One region of the Brevibacillus halotolerans genome, then DNA from elsewhere that is predicted to be linked to it. Evidence: riboswitches for the same ligand, from Rfam matches in the RefSeq annotation. Region 1 holds a riboswitch; each other region holds the start of a gene.
The links. A riboswitch is a leader RNA that binds a small molecule or an ion and turns the genes downstream of it on or off. The one in region 1 is predicted to bind cobalamin.
Positions count from the first base shown of each region.

Region 2: it holds a riboswitch for cobalamin, as region 1 does, so the genes downstream of both, O0550_RS17300 (hypothetical protein) here and cobJ (precorrin-3B C(17)-methyltransferase) in region 1, are expected to answer to the same signal.
Region 3: it holds a riboswitch for cobalamin, as region 1 does, so the genes downstream of both, nikA (nickel ABC transporter substrate-binding protein) here and cobJ (precorrin-3B C(17)-methyltransferase) in region 1, are expected to answer to the same signal.
Region 4: it holds a riboswitch for cobalamin, as region 1 does, so the genes downstream of both, O0550_RS05510 (DUF4430 domain-containing protein) here and cobJ (precorrin-3B C(17)-methyltransferase) in region 1, are expected to answer to the same signal.

Region 1 is NZ_JAPTNK010000001.1:521,574-523,779, forward strand. Features, by position in the region: gene O0550_RS02265 (nitroreductase family protein) at 1-332, opposite strand, end outside; cobalamin riboswitch at 527-718, shown strand; gene cobJ (precorrin-3B C(17)-methyltransferase) at 906-2,206, shown strand, end outside.
Region 2 is NZ_JAPTNK010000014.1:102,652-104,857, forward strand. Features, by position in the region: gene mmgD (citrate synthase) at 1-1,105, opposite strand, end outside; gene O0550_RS17300 (hypothetical protein) at 1,102-1,326, opposite strand; cobalamin riboswitch at 1,495-1,691, opposite strand; gene O0550_RS17305 (serine hydrolase domain-containing protein) at 1,991-2,206, shown strand, end outside.
Region 3 is NZ_JAPTNK010000003.1:313,213-315,418, reverse strand. Features, by position in the region: gene O0550_RS06385 (nitroreductase family protein) at 1-465, shown strand, start outside; cobalamin riboswitch at 742-929, shown strand; gene nikA (nickel ABC transporter substrate-binding protein) at 1,088-2,206, shown strand, end outside.
Region 4 is NZ_JAPTNK010000003.1:124,090-126,295, forward strand. Features, by position in the region: gene O0550_RS05505 (ECF transporter S component) at 167-661, opposite strand; gene O0550_RS05510 (DUF4430 domain-containing protein) at 708-1,103, opposite strand; adenosylcobalamin (AdoCbl) riboswitch at 1,156-1,308, opposite strand; gene O0550_RS05515 (NAD(P)/FAD-dependent oxidoreductase) at 1,405-2,206, opposite strand, start outside.

The sequences.
Region 1 (2,206 bases):
GCATAATCATTATCAAGCGAAGAAGCTTCGTCGCCTTCTATGATTTGGGATGTAGCGACTATAATGAGAGGGGTGGCCAGAACATTCTTCATGGATTCTTCTACTAAATGAGGTTTGGTAGGAAAGCGTTCAAGCAAGAAATCCTGAGCTAGCTGGTTAAACCGTTCCTTAGCAGCGCCTCGAATGACATAGAAGTGCCAAGGCTCTCGCAAGCGATCATTGGGTGCTAATATAGCTGCTTCTAGAAGCTGCTCGATCTTTTCTTTTTCTACAGGGCGACCATCGTAGGCGCGTATAGCTTGACGTTGTTGTAAGGTGTGTAAGAGGGACATGTTTTAACAACCTTTCTATAATATGTTAATTATGATACTGTATATTCAAATATATTTTCCTCTATGCATAAAAATAGAAGATTTCTAATAGTATGTCAGTATACGATCTTCTTTCACCTCTTGTCCAGTCCCGTGTGGGCTAGACAGAAAAGTATGGACAATAAAATGCAAATTGGATTATGATAGAACTAATCACATAAGCTTGGGAATAAAGGAATTGTTACATGAGAAACGATTCACATGGGGAAGTTGGTGAAAATCCAACACGGTCCCGCCACTGTAATTGGAGAGCCCGTTTTTGTCACTGGATATTATAAATTTTCAGAAGACGAAAAGGAGCAGAATATTCCAAGAGTCAGGCTACCCTCTTTATTCTAACAACACCGTCAGACCTACGGCAGATGGGGAGGTGTTATGAGAGCAGTTTTGCTACAGAAGGGAATATTCCTTTCCAAAAAATAACAAGCTCATCATAACAGCACTTCTCACGTAAGTCAGACGGGGAAGCGCTGTTTTTTTTATTGTATAAAAATGTAAGGTTGATTGCAAATAAGGATAGGGGGCTTGGAGTAGATGGAGAAAGGAAAAATTCTACTAATTGGCTTTGGACCAGGACATCATGATCACATTACGCATCGGGCAAAAGAGGCTATCCTAGAATGCGAAGTGATAATTGGCTACAACACTTATGTAGATTTAATTCGAGAGCTTATTTCAGACAAAAGTGTCGTGCGTACTGGGATGACAGAAGAGGTTAGCCGTGCTCAAGAAGCGGTAAGATTGGCTGAGTTAGGTCAAGTTGTTGGCGTTATTTCTAGTGGGGATGCTGGGGTATACGGCATGGCCGGACTAGTTTATGAAGTCCTAGTCGAAAAAGGCTGGACAGAATCTACTGGGGTGAAGGTAGAGGTTGTACCTGGAATTTCATCCATTCAGTCTTGCGCGTCTTTATTGGGTGCTCCCATTATGCATGACGCTTGCACAATCAGCTTGAGTGACCATCTTACACCGTGGGAAACGATTGCTAAGCGTGTAGAAGCAGCTGCTTCTGCTGATTTTGTCATTGCGCTGTATAACCCGCGCAGTGGTCGCCGTACACGACAAATTGTAGAAACACAACAAATATTATTAAAATATCGTTCTCCTGAAACGCCAGTAGGAATCGTAAAGAGCGCCTATAGAGATCGAGAACATGTTGTAATTACAACACTTGCAGACATGCTACAGCATGACATTGGAATGCTGACAACAGTAATCATCGGGAACTCGACTACCTTTGTTTACGACCAAAAAATTATTACTCCGCGCGGATATCAACGTAAATATACGTTAAATCGCATGGATCAACCGTTAAAACCTCATGAACGCTTGCAGGAGAAGGCAGAGCCTTGGGCGCTTCACAGCCAGCCTCAGAGTGGAAATCCGGTATCTGAGTCATCTTCTGTGCAAGAAGTGGCTGTAGCGACTTCACCGCAGGCTACAATACAAGAAGCTCAGGTTTCTGATTCCGCACCATCAGCGGCGATGGAAGCCCTTTCAAATCCCAGGCAATTCTCAAGGGAAGTAGAACAGAATTCTTTTCAGGAAGAGACAGAGAGCTTTCAAGCTCCTAAACAAGCGGTAAAGGCCTTTCAATTAGCGATGGAAGCGCTTGCGTGCGTTGATGAAAAGACAGCCTTGGAGTTAAATCAGGGTATCACTCCACCACCTCGCCCGTTTAGCGGAGTTGTTGATATTTTAGAGCTAGGCGTTTCGCCTGGTGTAGCTCGTAAGAATTTTACCTCTGAACAAATGCGTCTATTGGCCGATTTGACCAAGGATGGCGGAGAAATGATGTACAGCATTGAGCATCAAATTATTCTTCGCTTACCGCA
Region 2 (2,206 bases), on a different contig from region 1:
CATGCCGCTCGCCTACATATTTTACACGTGGCCGGAATAGACGATTTTGTGCGTGCTGTTCAAGAACATGTGCGCAAATTCCTGCTGTTCTCGCAGCGAAAAAGATAGGTGTATACAATGGAATAGGAATCCCAAGCATCCAATACACAGGCGCTGCATAGTAGTCCAAATTCGGGTAAAGTCCCTTTTCCCTCTCCATAATCCTCTCACCGGATTCACACATGTGGTATAAAAGATCGTCCCCTTTTATATGACATAGCTGCTGTAAGGCTCCTTTCATCATTGTCGCTCTCGGGTCCATTTTTTTCATATAGACCCGGTGACCAAATCCCATTATCTTTTCTTTGTTGGACAGCTTGGTACGTAACATCTCCTCGAACTTGGAAATTGTCCCTGCCTCTAGCAATAAGTGCATAACAGCCTCATTTGCTCCCCCATGAAGACTACCCTTCAAGGAAGCAACCGCCCCCGTCAAAGCTCCGTACAAATCCGATTGCGTAGAAGCGATGACCCTTGCTGTAAACGTGGAATTCGGCATCTCATGCTCGCTGTACAAAAGCAAAGACAGATCAAATATTTTTTCCTCAATCGGCGATGGCTTTCTCCCGGTGACCATATAGAAAAAGTTAGCACTATACGGTACATTTTTGTCTGGATGGAATGGCTCCTTTTTGGTCAGAATCCGATAACTATTAGCCACTATGCTAGGAACTTGACCTAATAACCGATAAGCCCGCTCCTTATTAACAAGCATGGAGCGATCGTCAATTCGATGATCATACCCTCCCAGAACGGAAATTCCTGTTCGCAGGCCATCCATAGCGTGTGTCTGCTCAGGCAACAGCTTTAAAACCTCAAACACCGCACTAGGCAATTCATCTCGCTCTAGCATGCTTGTTTCCAAAGAGTTTTTCTCTGCCTGATCGGGAAGCCGTCCCTCCAGTAAAAGATGAATAATATCGACATAGCTAACGGATTTAGAAAGCTCAATCAGATCGTAACCCCGAATCACGATTTCCTCTTGTATGGTATCAAGGTAGGAAATGCTTGTTTCTGTAGCCACCACACCGTCTAGCCCAGGAGAAAATTTTTCAAGCTCGTTCATTCTTCTTCCTCCATTCCAAATAACTGTTCTTTGGTTAGCTTGTAGGCTTTTTCAAGGTTGCGATAGTAATCTGTTTTGACTTCCTCTGTAACGTCTTGTCGCTTGATTTCATTCCCTAATAGACCATAAATGACTTCTAGCGAATTAGGACTTTCTAAACTTAGATTGTTCATGATTGCTGTGTTGAAATAATTTCTGAAATATCCTACTGTCCCAAACAAAAAATCCCTCCTAGACTTCAAAGCAGCGCAACACGCAAAAAAACAACTTCCTAAAAGAAAGTTGTTGTTAATGGGCGAAAGCGAAAAACTCAAATAAACATGTAAAAATCTTAAAATACCACATGTTTCATCGCTCGCACGTAACACCTCCTATCCTCGTAGGAACTGATGTGTGTGCTAAAACAGGCAGGTCTCCTGGCTCATGATCATCGCGATTCGAACCTTCCCATTTTCATTTGAATGAAAACAGTGGCATTTTTTCGAATAGCTCTCATTTACAGTTGCGGGACAGCGTCGGATTCTAACCGAACTTCCCTTTTAAGCAAATAACGAAGGTTATCTGCACCTGTTTCTACACCTATTTGATTTTCAGCTTAAACATAACAAATAGTCTAAAAAATTACAATTATTAATTTTATATCTGTAGTGACTTTATTGCTTTGATATTATCATGTTGAACTTCTTGTACATGTATATACACTCTCTAAACAAAAAATAACCAATAGCCGCTTCATGTTCTGTTTAGCAATAAACGAATGAATGTAAAATCATAAGTCCTCATATTCTAAAAACAGGATAAAAACCCAATATATTGAACAAGAATATCCCGCTATCTTATAATCAAATGAAATACCATAATTAGGTAAATAAAGGAGGGTATTTCTTGAAGAGTAAACAACTATCGAAAAAGAAAATATGGTGGTATAGCATAAGTATCGTTGTTGCTGCTATATTACTTCTCCTCATATGGGCAGTAATTCGGAATTGGAACATTATTCACGTGCTGAATAAGGATAAGCTTAGCTATAATTTTCAGAGCATGGACAATATTTTTCCAAGTCGCGCTATAGAAGCATCGCAGCCTGTTTTCCATTTTGAT
Region 3 (2,206 bases), on a different contig from region 1:
GATCCAGCCTTGAAAGAAAAAATTTATGAATCCTGCAAGCAGTATAAGGTGCATTCAGCTTCAGCGGTCATATTGGTGTTGGGCAATCGTTACGCTTATCAAGCAGTGGAAAAAATAAACGAGGGAATGCATCATCTCGGAATTTTGAGTAAACAAGAGCTAGATCGTACCGTTGAGACTGTGACGGGGATATATGAGGGTAAGGGTGAATCCTTTATGAAGGAAGAAGCCATTCGTAATGCAAGCCTTTCTGCGATGCTGTTCATGCTATCTGCGAAAGATAAAGGTTGGGATACGTGCCCAATGATTGGATTTGATCCAGGTGCTATTAAGGAAATTTTAGAAATTCCTGATGGATATGAAACAGTCATGATGATTACTATCGGAAAAGAAAAGCTCTCAAGCCAACGTCCACGCGGCTATCGTAAGCCGAACGGAGAGTTTGTAAGCTACAATGGTATGTGATTTCTATGAAAACATTGCTAAAGCTGTTAATGGGACATGCTGTGGCAATGTTTTTTTACTATAGAGGAATTGGCGCTTTTTATAGATGAACCTGATCCTAGATGCATCCTCTTAAGCCTTTCTGGACAAAAGTGTTCCATCTTATGAGTGGAATTATAGAAGGGCTTTAATTTCATATAGCGTAAACGTGGAATAACGAATATAATTTGTTCTAGGTAAACTTTTTGTCCTACTTTCAAAATAAGGATATAAAGTGAATATTTCCAAGGAAAAACTACATATGGTAGTGGAATAGGTGTATTTGTTTCATAACGGATACTTAAAAGGGAAGCCGGTGTAAATCCGGCACGGTCCCGCCGCTGTAAGGGGGAGTCTTATGCAAATATGTCACTGGATCATATCTGGGAAGACGCATGGAGATGATGAACCCAAGTCAGAAGACCTGCCTATTCTAGAAATGCTGTTAGACCTACGGGGAGATAGGGAGGTGTTTTGAATGCTAAAAGACCGATGTGATGTGTTCATAAACGATAGGCATTTCTGACCTTTTTAATCTGGTTGGTAATGTTTTTTTGTTTTTTAACATTTTTAGAATAATTAAATTATATAAAAGGTGATAAAAATGTATTTGAAACGGTCTGCATTTATTACTTCTTTTGTTGGACTAGTAGCGCTGCTAACAATCATTATCGCTGGCTGTGGTAACACAACAAAAGAAGGAGAAAATAGAGCAACTCAAGATAGTTCAAAAGTTCTTACGTTTTCCTGGTCTGGAGATATCGGAGACGTAAATCCTCATACCTATTTTCCGAATCAATGGTTCTCACAAGCTATGGTATATGAATCTCTCGTTTACTACGGTGAAGGCGGGGAGCTTAAACCGTGGCTGGCCCAAAGCTGGGATGTATCGAAGGATGGAAAAGAGTATGTGTTTCATCTAAGAAAAGATGTTACATTTTCGGATGGATCGCCGTTTAATGCTACAATCGTGAAGAAAAATTTCGATACGGTTTTAGCTAATGCTCCCCAACATGAATGGATGGAATTAATAAATCAAATTAAAAGTACTGAGGTAGTGGACGATTTTACGTTTAAATTAATTTTGAACAAGCCATATTACCCAACTCTTCAGGAGCTTACGTACATCAGACCTTTACGATTTGTAGGAGAAGCTGCCTTTCCTGATAGCCAAAACACATTTAAAGACGGGCTCAAGTCACAGATTGGGACAGGTCCATGGGTACTAAGCGAATATAAGAAAAATGAAAGGGCTGTCTTTACAAGAAACGAGAAGTATTGGGGCGAGAAACCGAAAGTCGATAAGGTGATTGTTAAAGTCATACCTGACGGTGAATCGAGAGTTCTCGCTTTTGAGAAGAAGGACATTGATTTGATTTTTGGGAACGGAGTCATAAGCCAGGATTCGTTCCGGTTTCTGAAGGATTCGGGAAAATATGAAACCAAACTATCAGAACCTACGGCTACAAGGGCGTTACTCTTTAATACGAACAGAGAAGCTCTCAAAGAGCGTAACTTACGTCTAGCTATTCAGCATGCCTTTGATAAGCAGGCTGTCATCGATCATATCTTTTACGGCACAGAAAGAAAAGCTGATACGTTATTTGCACCTACCATTCCATATACGAAGATTGATGTAAAACCGTATGAACACGATGAAGAAAAAGCGAAACAATTGTTGGATGAAGCGGGCTGGAAACAAGTAAATGGCAAACCATTTAGA
Region 4 (2,206 bases), on a different contig from region 1:
CCTGTATTCTGTTTTCTACCAATACTGTACTACTATATTTACCATATAGTCAACTATGTATTGATTGTTATTTTTAAAAACACTATACACGTCTTTGTGTATAAAAACCTTTTGCATCAAAGGTTTGATATGATTCGGCAAGCACTGCATTGTGCCTGTTCAGTTGTCAAGACTTAGCAAAATGTTGATTTATCAATTTGTACAACAATGGAAGTAAAAGAGGTGTGAGTACGAAATAAAAAACGAAATTCCCAATTGCATGCATCGTATCATAGGGGACTCCTGCTAGATAATAAGCAAGAAAATAAGTTGAATCGTAAAGCGGTACCTGACAAAGAGAGTTAACAAACCCGTAAAGCATTCCTGTAAATCCGGCGTATATGGCCATCACAAACAAGGAAAGCTTTGGAAACACAGGACGTATAAATATACCGGTTACCACGACAATTATACAGTATGCAATGATCTGCGGGATAATCCAAATCCCGATCCCTAGGACCATATTTGACAAAATCATCACAATTATCGCAAGCAACAAACCATATCGAAGTCCCATCAGAATTGTCATAAGAATGACAAATGTTGTCACGGGCTGTACGTTAGGTATGGACGACAGTGCAATCCGACCAGCAACAGACAAGGCAGCTAAGATAGCTAGCAACGTTATGCCTCTTACACTGGATAGGGATGCTTTGTGTATTTGATGGTTAGGAGGCATGTAAATCCCACTTAATGACATCGCCATCTTTGACTTTAAGATCCTTGGCTCCTGTAACCGCTGGTGCTCCGTTCACTTCGTATAACCAATACTTTTTCTCTGCTGGATTTTGCTTCACATCCTCAATTGACGTGATAAATCCATTATCGTCTTCCACTTTAAAATTGGTTTTCATCAACTCATACAAGGTTTGATCCCCTTTGAATTGAATTGTTTTTTCAGCAATTTTGGTTTTGCCCTGATCGCTTGAAACTTCCACAACGATCTTGTTTTCAACCTTTTCTTCTGCTGATGTGTTTTGCGCTACTTCATTATTTGAACAACCCACTACACTTACCAGCGCAAGTGCAATAAGTAAGGCGATTTGACAAACTCTTCTTACCATTTCCGCTCCTTTCTCCATAAAAAAAGTCTAGTGAGGCGGGAACATCACTAGACTTGGACTAACCACTTTCGCCTCGAAATGGTTAGCCTTTCAGTAGTTTTTAGGTAAAAGACCTGACTTAAGACCGGAAAACAGTCTATCACAGTGGCGGGACCGCGTTGGATTTGCACCAAACTTCCATTACCTAAAACTATTATTATTTACATGAATGAGATGTGACCCATTTGAAAATATTATAGCACAAGAAATGGACTTGACAATCATGCTGTTGTGACAAAATATAGTTGTATTCTTCCATATTTTAAGACAGGTGACGTAAAATTCCCCGAGCAATATGAACGCCGCATGCTCCTGCTTGCGCAAGTCCTCGCGTTAAACCTGCTCCATCGCCGCCTGCATATAAACCACTAATTTCTGTTTCAAAGTGCGGATTCAAATATGGACGTGCTGAATAGAATTTCGCTTCTACTCCATAAAACAGCGTGTGTTCACTTGCAATACCCGGCGTAACATGATCGAGTGCCTCTACCATTTCAATTAAGCTTTTCATTGTATTATATGGTAATACTAGGCCGAGATCACCTGGTACGGCTTCTTTTAACGTTGGCTCAATAAATCCCTCTTTCAGTCGTTTTTCTGTCGAACGCCGCCCACGTTTTATATCGCCAAAGCGCTGTACAATCACGGAGCCGTTAGAAAGATCATTCGCTCGTCTTGATACCTCTTTCGCGTATTCGTTTGGCTTATCAAATGGTTCTGTAAAGACATGAGACACAAGCAGAGCAAAGTTCGTGTTAGGGGACCCCAGCTTCTCATCCTTGTATGCATGCCCGTTAGCCGCCATTACACCGCTGTGATTTTCTACAACAACATGACCGCTTGGATTGGAACAAAAGCTTCGCACAATTTGATCCGTAGAAGATTTGAACAAGAACTTCCCTTCATATAGATGCTTATTGATTTCTTCCATGACTACATTGGTCGTTTCTACACGAACCCCCACATCTACTTGATTGTTACTCAATCGTAGGCCCTGTTTTTTCAAAATCTCACCGAACCATTGCGAGCCGTCTCGGCCAGGAGCAATAACGATTTTGTTCGCT